DNA from 2 places in the Mesorhizobium sp. CAU 1732 genome. Region 1 is predicted to be linked to the other one. Evidence: predicted binding sites of a transcription regulator. Region 1 holds the regulator's gene; the other holds the start of a gene.
What was found. The regulator PhoB, encoded in region 1, activates phosphate uptake and scavenging genes when phosphate is short. The targets are predictions, from matches to a motif close to TGTCATNNANCTGTCAT.
Positions count from the first base shown of each region.

Region 2: phnF (phosphonate metabolism transcriptional regulator PhnF) is a predicted target of PhoB. The motif match lies at 1,805-1,821, and genes of this name have one in related genera.

Region 1 is NZ_JBDQQR010000002.1:229,618-234,031, forward strand. Features, by position in the region: gene AAFN55_RS18795 (CRTAC1 family protein) at 1-189, opposite strand, end outside; gene AAFN55_RS18800 (vanadium-dependent haloperoxidase) at 189-1,511, opposite strand; gene phoB (phosphate regulon transcriptional regulator PhoB) at 1,608-2,297, opposite strand; gene phoU (phosphate signaling complex protein PhoU) at 2,311-3,018, opposite strand; gene pstB (phosphate ABC transporter ATP-binding protein PstB) at 3,040-3,879, opposite strand; gene pstA (phosphate ABC transporter permease PstA) at 3,915-4,414, opposite strand, start outside.
Region 2 is NZ_JBDQQR010000001.1:3,073,154-3,077,567, reverse strand. Features, by position in the region: gene AAFN55_RS14985 (AbrB family transcriptional regulator) at 3-1,049, shown strand; gene phnF (phosphonate metabolism transcriptional regulator PhnF) at 1,046-1,792, opposite strand; gene phnG (phosphonate C-P lyase system protein PhnG) at 1,900-2,370, shown strand; gene phnH (phosphonate C-P lyase system protein PhnH) at 2,370-2,984, shown strand; gene AAFN55_RS14965 (carbon-phosphorus lyase complex subunit PhnI) at 2,988-4,085, shown strand; gene AAFN55_RS14960 (hypothetical protein) at 4,088-4,270, opposite strand; gene AAFN55_RS14955 (alpha-D-ribose 1-methylphosphonate 5-phosphate C-P-lyase PhnJ) at 4,345-4,414, shown strand, end outside.

The DNA.
Region 1 (4,414 bases):
ATCGAACGTCGCGACGCCGCCCCCGACCATATATTCCCAATCGCCCTCATAGATGCTCGAGACGCCGGCGCTCGCGGTCTCGTCGATGAAACGCGGAACGGCCACCCCGTCATCCGCAGCAGTCGCTGCGGACACGGAAACCATGGCTCCGACGACACCGGCAAGCAGGACCTGTCCGCGCATCGTCATCACCGCGTCTTCAGCGCGGTTATGTACGCCGCGATGCAGTGGCCCTGTTCGAGACCGAGATCGATCGCCGCGCGGAAGTGGATCCCGCCATAGAGCCTCGACAACGCAGCCTCCTCCGCCGCCTCATGGAAATTCGCGAAATGGCGACCGGCCAACCCGTCATCGACATGGGTTATGTCCTCGAAGGCGAAGTTGTCGCCGAAGATAGCCGTCAGGATGGCGGCCGCGGTTCCCGATTGCGTGCTGTGCCCGCTCGGATATTCCGGGAAGGGCGGCGTGTTGAGCAGAGGCTCCCACTTCGGGTCGATGACGCGGCGGATATAGGTGATCGGCCGTACGAGGTCGTATTCGAACTTGGCATGCCAGCACCCGATGAACGCATCCGCCATGCCCATGCCGAGGCGCGCGAGCACATCGACCGTCTCATCGATACCGGCTTGATTGTCCTGGAGAATCTGGATTGCGATCGAGATCCAGTGGCCCGGCGGTGTGGGTGACAGCATCGGATCGTCCGACCAGAACAATGCGATGTCTCGATGCTCGGGCGTGAGATTCGTCTTCGCTTCGTAGACCTCGTAGGCCTCGCGATAAAACTCGGAATCCGGCTCCTCGCTGTATTCCGGCGGCGGCGGCAGGCCGCAGGTGCCGCCTTCGGGCATCGCGAACGGGCGGTTGTTGCCCCAGTCGGGCAAAAGCGGCGATTGCTGCTGGGCGACGAGGCTCGTCGGAACCCAGTGCGCCGGGCCTTCCGTCAGGTCGTAGCTTTGCGGAAATCCCATATTCTCGATGATCGCGCCGCCATCCTCGAGCGACCATGCGAGGATGTGATCCGCGACCGCGATGCCATGGGCGGTGCTGCGTTGGACGATATCGTGCGCCAACCCTGTCGCCGCCCTTTCCGCCAACCTGCGCTCCATCGCACCAAACGCGCGCTGTCCCGTGGGGCCGGTATTGCTGAACAGCGATTTGATGGCGTGAGCGGTGGCGGCCTGGACGACGACGGCATCGTCATAATCCGCGCCCTCCTCGCGGGCCGGCAGCGCATCGAGGCCGTTCACCTGTCCGGCGAGGCTCGTCAGATCGTCCGAGCCCGAGGCGATCGCCTCGAACGCCGTCACGCCGACATAGCCGAAAGCGCGGCTGGCAACGGGCGGCGAATAGGTGGGAGTGTGGCGAACCAGTTCCAGGCTCAGCCGATACCAGGTGATCACCACCTCGCTCGGCGACATGCGCTCGCTGTCCTCAGCATGTGCCTGACCGGCACCACTGATCACAGCCACGCCGATGGCTATCGCGATAAAGGCGAAACGAATGAGATCCATGATCCTCCCCCAAGGTGATCGCATCCGGATGAACGCGGTCGATCGGAGATAACCATGCGCGGCAGCACTGCCGCAAGCCTCACCGGCAGTCGATGCTCAGGCTTCCTTGATCGCGTAGCCCGCGCCGCGGATCGTGCGGATGACGTCGGGCATGCGGCCATTGTTGACCGCCTTGCGCAGTCGGCCGACATGCACGTCGACCGTGCGCTCGTCGATGTAGATCGTCTCGCCCCAGACATTGTCGAGAAGCTGCCCGCGCGAAAACACCCGGCCCGGATGCTGCATCATGAACTCCAGCAGCCGGAACTCCGTCGGTCCAAGCTTGATCTCGCTCTTCTTGCGGTAGACACGGTGCGATTCCCTGTCGAGCAAGATGTCGCCGACCTTGAGAACGCTCGACAGGACCTCCGGCTTGGCGCGGCGCAGGAGCGCCCTCACCCGCGCCACGAATTCCGGCGTCGAGAACGGCTTGACCAGATAGTCGTCAGCTCCGGTCGACAGACCGCGAACCCGGTCGCTTTCCTCGCCCCGCGCGGTCAGCATGATGATCGGCAGGCGCTCGGTTTCCGCCCGCATGCGCAGCCTGCGGCACAATTCGATGCCCGAGATCGCCGGCACCATCCAGTCGAGGACGAGAAGGTCGGGAACATTTTCCTGAAGCCTTATCTCGGCCTCGTCGCCGCGCATGACGACTTCGACCTGATAGCCTTCCGCCTCCAGATTGTATTTCAGCAGAACGCCGAGCGGCTCTTCATCCTCGACGACCATGATCTTGGGAGCAATCATCGGCTGCTGGTCCTCATTCCGCCTCGACCCTGACCGACGTCTCGTCGATCTTGGGCCTGTGCAGGGGCAGTTGCTGCCCGGTCACCACATAATACGCGTTTTCGGCGATGTTCGTCACATGGTCGCCGATGCGCTCCAGATTCTTGGCGCAGAACAGGAGGTGGGTACAGGCCGTGATGTTGCGCGGATCCTCCATCATGTAAGTCAGGAGTTCGCGGAAGATCGCGGTGTACTGGACGTCGATCTTCTCATCGTCCGCGCGCAGCGTGACGAGATCGGCAGCGTTGCGGGCCTCGTAGCGCTCGATGACCGCATTGACCTGCGCGATCACCATCTCGGCCATCGCATCGATCGAATGCGACAGCCCGCGCGGCGTCGCGTCCTCGCCCACCGCATTGACGCGCTTGGCGATGTTCTTGGCGAGATCGCCGATCCGCTCGAGATCGGCCGCCATGCGGATCGCGCCCACGACGGAGCGCAGATCCTGCGCCATCGGCTGGCGCTTGGCGATCAGCGTGATCGCCCGGTCGTCCAGTTCCCGCTGCCGTGCGTCCATCACCGCGTCGTCGGAAATGACGCGCTGCGCGAGAGCGTTGTCGGAGTTCAGGAGGGACCGCGTCGAGGCCAGGACCATCTCGCTGCCCAGCTCCCCCATGTCCCGGATCAGCCGGTCGATGTGGCCGAGTTCCTCGTCGAAGGATGCGACTGTATGTTCACCCATGGCTGGTTCCTCTACGCCGCGTCAGCCGAAGCGACCGGTGATGTAGTCTTGCGTGCGCTTCTCGTTCGGGCTGGTGAAGATCAGGTCCGTCGGACCTTCCTCGACCAGTATGCCCAGATGGAAGAAGGCGGTTCGCTGCGAGACGCGGGCGGCCTGCTGCATCGAGTGCGTGACGATGACGATCGTGAAATTCTGCTTCAGATCGTCGATGAGCTCTTCGATGCGCGCCGTCGCGATCGGGTCGAGCGCCGAGCACGGTTCGTCCATCAGGATGACCTCGGGCGACACCGCGATCGCACGCGCGATGCACAGGCGCTGCTGCTGGCCGCCGGAAAGGCCGGTGCCGGGTTCGTTGAGGCGGTCCTTCGCCTCGTTCCACAGGCCGGCCTTCTGCAGGCTGGATTCCACGATCGCGTCGAGATCCGCCTTGTTGCGGGCGAGCCCATGGATACGCGGGCCGTAGGCCACGTTTTCATAGATCGATTTCGGGAACGGGTTCGGCTTCTGGAACACCATGCCGACACGTGCGCGCAGTTCCACCACGTCGAGCGAGGCGTCATAGACGTCGAAATCGTCGAGCTCGATCTTGCCCGTCACCCGGCAGCCCTCGATCGTGTCGTTCATGCGATTGAAGCAGCGCAGGAATGTCGACTTGCCGCAACCCGACGGACCGATGAAGGCGGTGACCGCCTTCTCGGGAATGTCGATCGACACGTCGAACAGCGCCTGCTTCGCGCCGTAGAACACGCCGACGTCGCGTGCCTTCACGCGGATCGGCCGTGCGGCCGGGTCGGGGGTCCGGACGGTAGACGACTTGATCTGGTAGAGGTCTGACTGCCCGACGATCTCTTCGGTCGGCATGCGCATCTCTCTGGTCTCCGATTTGACGTTGGTGGTCATGTGCGGCGCTCCAGTCTGGTCCGCAGGAATATTGCGATCGCATTCAGGGCCAGCATAAGGCCGAGAAGCACGATGATGGCGGCAGATGTGCGCGCCTCGAAGAAATTCCGGTTCTCGTTGCCTTGCCAGAGATAAATCTGGACCGGCAGCGCGCTCGACTGGTCCATCGGTGTCGCCGGCACGGCCGCCACGAAGGCGTTCATGCCGATCAGGAGCAGCGGCGCGGTCTCGCCGAGCGCCTGCGCGACGCCGATGATCGTCGCCGTCAGGATGCCGGGATAGGTGACCGGCAGCACATGGTGGAACACCGTCTGCGTCTTCGATGCGCCAAGCCCGAGGGCCGCCTGCCGCAGCGATGGCGGCACCGCGCGCAGCGACGAGCGGGTCGCGATGATCACGGTCGGCAGCGTCATCAGGGTCAGCACGAGACCACCCACGATCGGAGCCGATAGCGGCAACCGGAAGAAGTTGATGAACACCGCCGCGCCCAGCAGGC
Region 2 (4,414 bases), on a different contig from region 1:
GTATGGTCCGTCAGATCGCAAGTGGCTGCGCCGCCCTGCTTTTGGGTGCCGTCGGCGGTGCGATCTTCTGGTGGCTCAACCTGCCGCTGCCGTGGATGATGGGATCGATGGTGGCCGCCGCGATCGCGGCGATCGGCGGTGTTCCGGTCCCGCCGCTCAATCCGCTTCGTCCGACGATGCTGGCGGTGGTGGGCACGATGCTCGGCGCATCCTTTTCCGCCGGCTTCTTCCTATCGCTGCCGACATTCGCGATTCCGCTGATCGGGCTGACGGTGTCGTCCTTCGCGGCCGCCGCGATCGCGCTCTGGGTGCTTCGACGCTTTGCCGGGCTGTCCTCCGAGACGGCCTATTTCTGCGCCATGCCCGGCGGCGTCATCGAGATGGTCACGCTGGCGCATGAGCGAGGCGGGGACGACCGCATCGTCGCGCTCGTCCATGCGTCGCGCATCTTCCTCGTCGTCTTGTGTCTGCCGTTCCTGTTCGAGTGGCTGACGGGCATGCCGGCCGCGCGTGGATCGGGATCAGGCGTCACGCTCGCGGATATTTCGGCGACGGACGCAAGCTGGTTCGTCGGCGTCGTGGCGGCGGGCTTCGCGCTCGGCATGGTCGTCCACCTGCCTGCACGGTTCATGCTCGCGCCGATGATCGTCAGCATGATCGTCCACGTCGCGGGCTGGACCGATTTCAAGCTGCCCTTCGAACTGATCGCCCTTGCGCAGGTGGTGATCGGCGTTGGGATCGGCGCCCGTTTTGCTAATGTGGATCGCCGCCTGATCATGCGGACGATGGGCCTGTCGATCCTCGTCAGCGTCATCCTGGTGGCGGTGTCGATCGTCGGCGCGATGGTCGTGGGCCAGATCACTGGTATGGGTCTGCCGTCGCTCATGCTTTCCTACGCGCCGGGCGGCCTTGCGGAAATGAGCCTGATCGCGCTTGCGATGCAGCTCGACGTCGCCTTCGTCGTTGCGAACCATCTGTTCCGCGTGATCCTGATCATCGCCTGCGCGGGCCTCTTCTTCGACGTGATGAAGCGGCGCGGCTGGATTTAACCCACGCTCAGCGGCGTCTCGACGAACAGGCTGACCTTGTCGGCCGCAAACCGCGTTCGCGAGAACTGGATGGGTCTGCCGTCGGGATCGACGTTGATTGCCTCCAGCAGCAGAACGATCGCGCCGGGGCCGAGCCGCAGGGCGTTCAGGTCTTCGTCCAGCGCGTGCATGGCGACGATCGTGGTCGACCGGCGTGTGTAGTCGCTGATACCGAGCCCGGCGAGCGACGCCGTGATCGAGCCGGTCTCTTCGAGACGCTCCGCCAGCCCGGCGAACCGCAACGCCTCGAACCAGTGGCTCGCGACGGAGATCATCGCGCCATCGGCGAGGCTGACCGTGTCGATGCGGATCACATCCGTGCCCGGATCGAGGTTCAGCGCTGCCGCGACATTCGCATCGGCCGGCTGCGTCTCGTACCGCACGAGTTGCGAGCGCAGATCGGACGCCTGGCCGTCAAGCCCGGTGGAGAATCGCGTCCGCGCCGTGATCGGGTAGCTCAGGCGCTGCTGCGGGATGACGAAGGTTCCGCGACCTTGCTCGGATCGAAGAAAACCCTCGCGCACGAGCTGCGCGATCGCGCTTCTCACCGTGTGACGGTTGACGCCGAATCGGCTTGCGAGCTCCATTTCGGTCGGAAGGCGGTTCGCCACGAGTTCCCCGCCGCCGGCGAGAAGGCGGATCTGGTCGGAAATCTGGCGCCAGAGCGCGACACCATCCCGTCGTCTCACTGATTTATCGTTCATCGTCATCGCGTTTGTCATGCAGCCGTCATTGAAGGGTTTTATCACACGTCGAAATGATTTATTTGTCTAGATCATTCGACAAATTCGCATCGACGGGTGACACGGGTATGACACGAGACACAAGCAGCGATCCGGGAGAGCATGAGGGGCGCCGTGCGCTCATGTCCGTGCTCGCTTCGACGCCGATGCCGGCTCTTCGACAGGTCTGGGATCGCGCGGGTATTGCAGTCGAGCATGTCGATATCCGACGGCCGGAGACGGGACTCGTCACCGTGCGCGGACGGATCGGTGGCGGCGGGTCGGCCTTCAATGTGGGCGAAGCGACGGTCACGCGCGCCAGTGTCCGCCTCGCAACGGGTGAAACGGGACATTCCTATGCGCTTGGCCGGGACATCGAGAAGGCGCGCCTCTGCGCCGTGCTCGATGCGCTTTGGCAGAGGGCGGAGACGCGCGAGACCGTGCGGAGTGCTGTCTTCGTGCCTCTGACCGAGAGTGCCGAGCGAGACGACGCCAGGCGCCGGGCGGAGACCGCCGCGACCAAGGTGGACTTCTTCACGATGGTACGGGGAGAGGACTGATGACCGTAGCGACCAGCGAACTCGAAGGTGGCTTCTCGAACCCGGTGTTCGAAGCGCAGACCGTTTTCAAGGCTCTGATGGACGCGATGGCGCGGCCGGGAAGCGTCCAGAGCTTTGCCGCGCCGGCTCGACCGCCCGCGCCGTTGACAGCGACTGCGGCGGCGATCGCGCTCACGATCACCGATCACGACACGCCTGTGTGGCTCGATCCTGAGCTCGCCAAAGGCGATGCCGTGCGCACGTGGCTCGGGTTTCAGACCGGTGCACCGTTCGTGGCGGAGCCAGAACTGGCAGCATTCGCCCTGATTTCCGATCCGGTACGGATGCCGGCACTCGGCGTCTTTGCGCAAGGGACGGCCGAGTATCCGGACAGGTCTGCGACGCTGATCCTTCAGGTCGATGCGCTCGATGGCGGTGATCGGCTCACGCTCGAAGGGCCGGGCATCGAACACAAGGCGGCGATCGCGCCGTCGCCAATGCCGGCCGATTTTCTCGCACAGTGGCGCGAGAACGGTGCTGCCTATCCGCTTGGCGTCGATCTGGTTTTGGCTGCTCCCGACGAGATCGTCTGCCTGCCGCGCACGACGCGGATTTCCGCGAACAGCGAGGTCTGAGCCATGTATGTCGCAGTCAAGGGCGGCGAGACCGCCATTCGCAACGCTCATACGCTCCTCGCCGATCGTCGGCGCGGCGACCGCTCGGTTCCGGCTCTGCACGTCGCGCAGATCGTCGAACAGCTTGGGCTCGGCGTCGACCGGGTGATGAGCGAAGGGTCGCTCTACGACCGGGATCTGGCCGGTCTTGCCGTGATCCAGTCGCGGGGCGACCTGATCGAGGCGATCTTTCTCGTGCGCGCCTACCGCACCACTCTGCCTCGCTTCGGCTATACGCTTCCGGTCGACACGGCGGCAATGCAGGTCGAACGCCGTGTTTCGGCGACCTACAAGGATCTGCCGGGCGGACAGCTTCTCGGTCCGACATTCGACTATACGCATCGCCTGCTGGAGCCCGGTCTGGCCGATGGCAGCGAACCGCAAGCGCCGGTGGAGCGCGAGGCGGACGACGCGGCGATGCCGCGCGTCACCGATCTCTTGGCAGCGGACGGAATGATCGAGCCTGATGGCGGCGATCGCGACGCAAACGCGACGCCGACCGATATCACGCGCGAGCCGATCGCGTTTCCGCTCGATCGCGACGGGAGGCTGCAAGCGCTGTCGCGTGGCGATGAAGGGTTTTTGCTCGCGCTCGCCTATTCGACGCAACGTGGATACGGCCGCAGCCATCCCTTCGTCGGCGAAATCAGGATCGGCGAAGTCGAGGTCGAACTCGATGTTCCCGAACTGCCGTTTCCGGTCCCGCTGGGCCGCGTCCGCGTGACGGAATGCCAGATGGTCAACCAGTTCAAGGGCTCGGCAACGGCCCCGCCGCAGTTCACGCGCGGCTACGGTCTCGTCTTCGGGCAGTCGGAGCGCAAGGCTATGGCGATGTCGCTCTGCGACCGGGCATTGCGCGCCGGAGAGCTTGGCGAGGACCTCGTCGCGCCGGCGCAGGACGAGGAATTCGTGATCTCGCATTCCGACAATGTGCAGGCCACCGGCTTCGTCGAGCATCTGAAGCTGCCGCATTACGTCGACTTCCAGGCCGAGCTCGATCTGGTTCGCCGCATGCGCGCCGAGCATGAGGCGAGCGGCGAGGGCGCGGAGGCTGCGGAATGATGTCAGTCGCCGCCACCTCCACCGCCGTCCCCGCCGCCGCTGTCGTCCCCATTGCCGTGGGAGTTGATATGAGCGCCGTGGAAGGTTTGGCCGTCTCTTTCAGCGCGTTTCGACTGAGCGCGAACGTACAATGCCAATGCCAGAAATCCGGCAACGAGCAGAAAACTGAACCAGAAATAGGACATGGACCCTCATTGTTCTCCGAAAACGTCTTCACGCGCGATGTTACGCCATGATTGCTGGCGAAAGGAATACACACATGGCTAGCGTTGCCACCTACAACTTCGCTTATCTTGACGAGCAGACGAAGCGGATGATCCGCCGTGCGA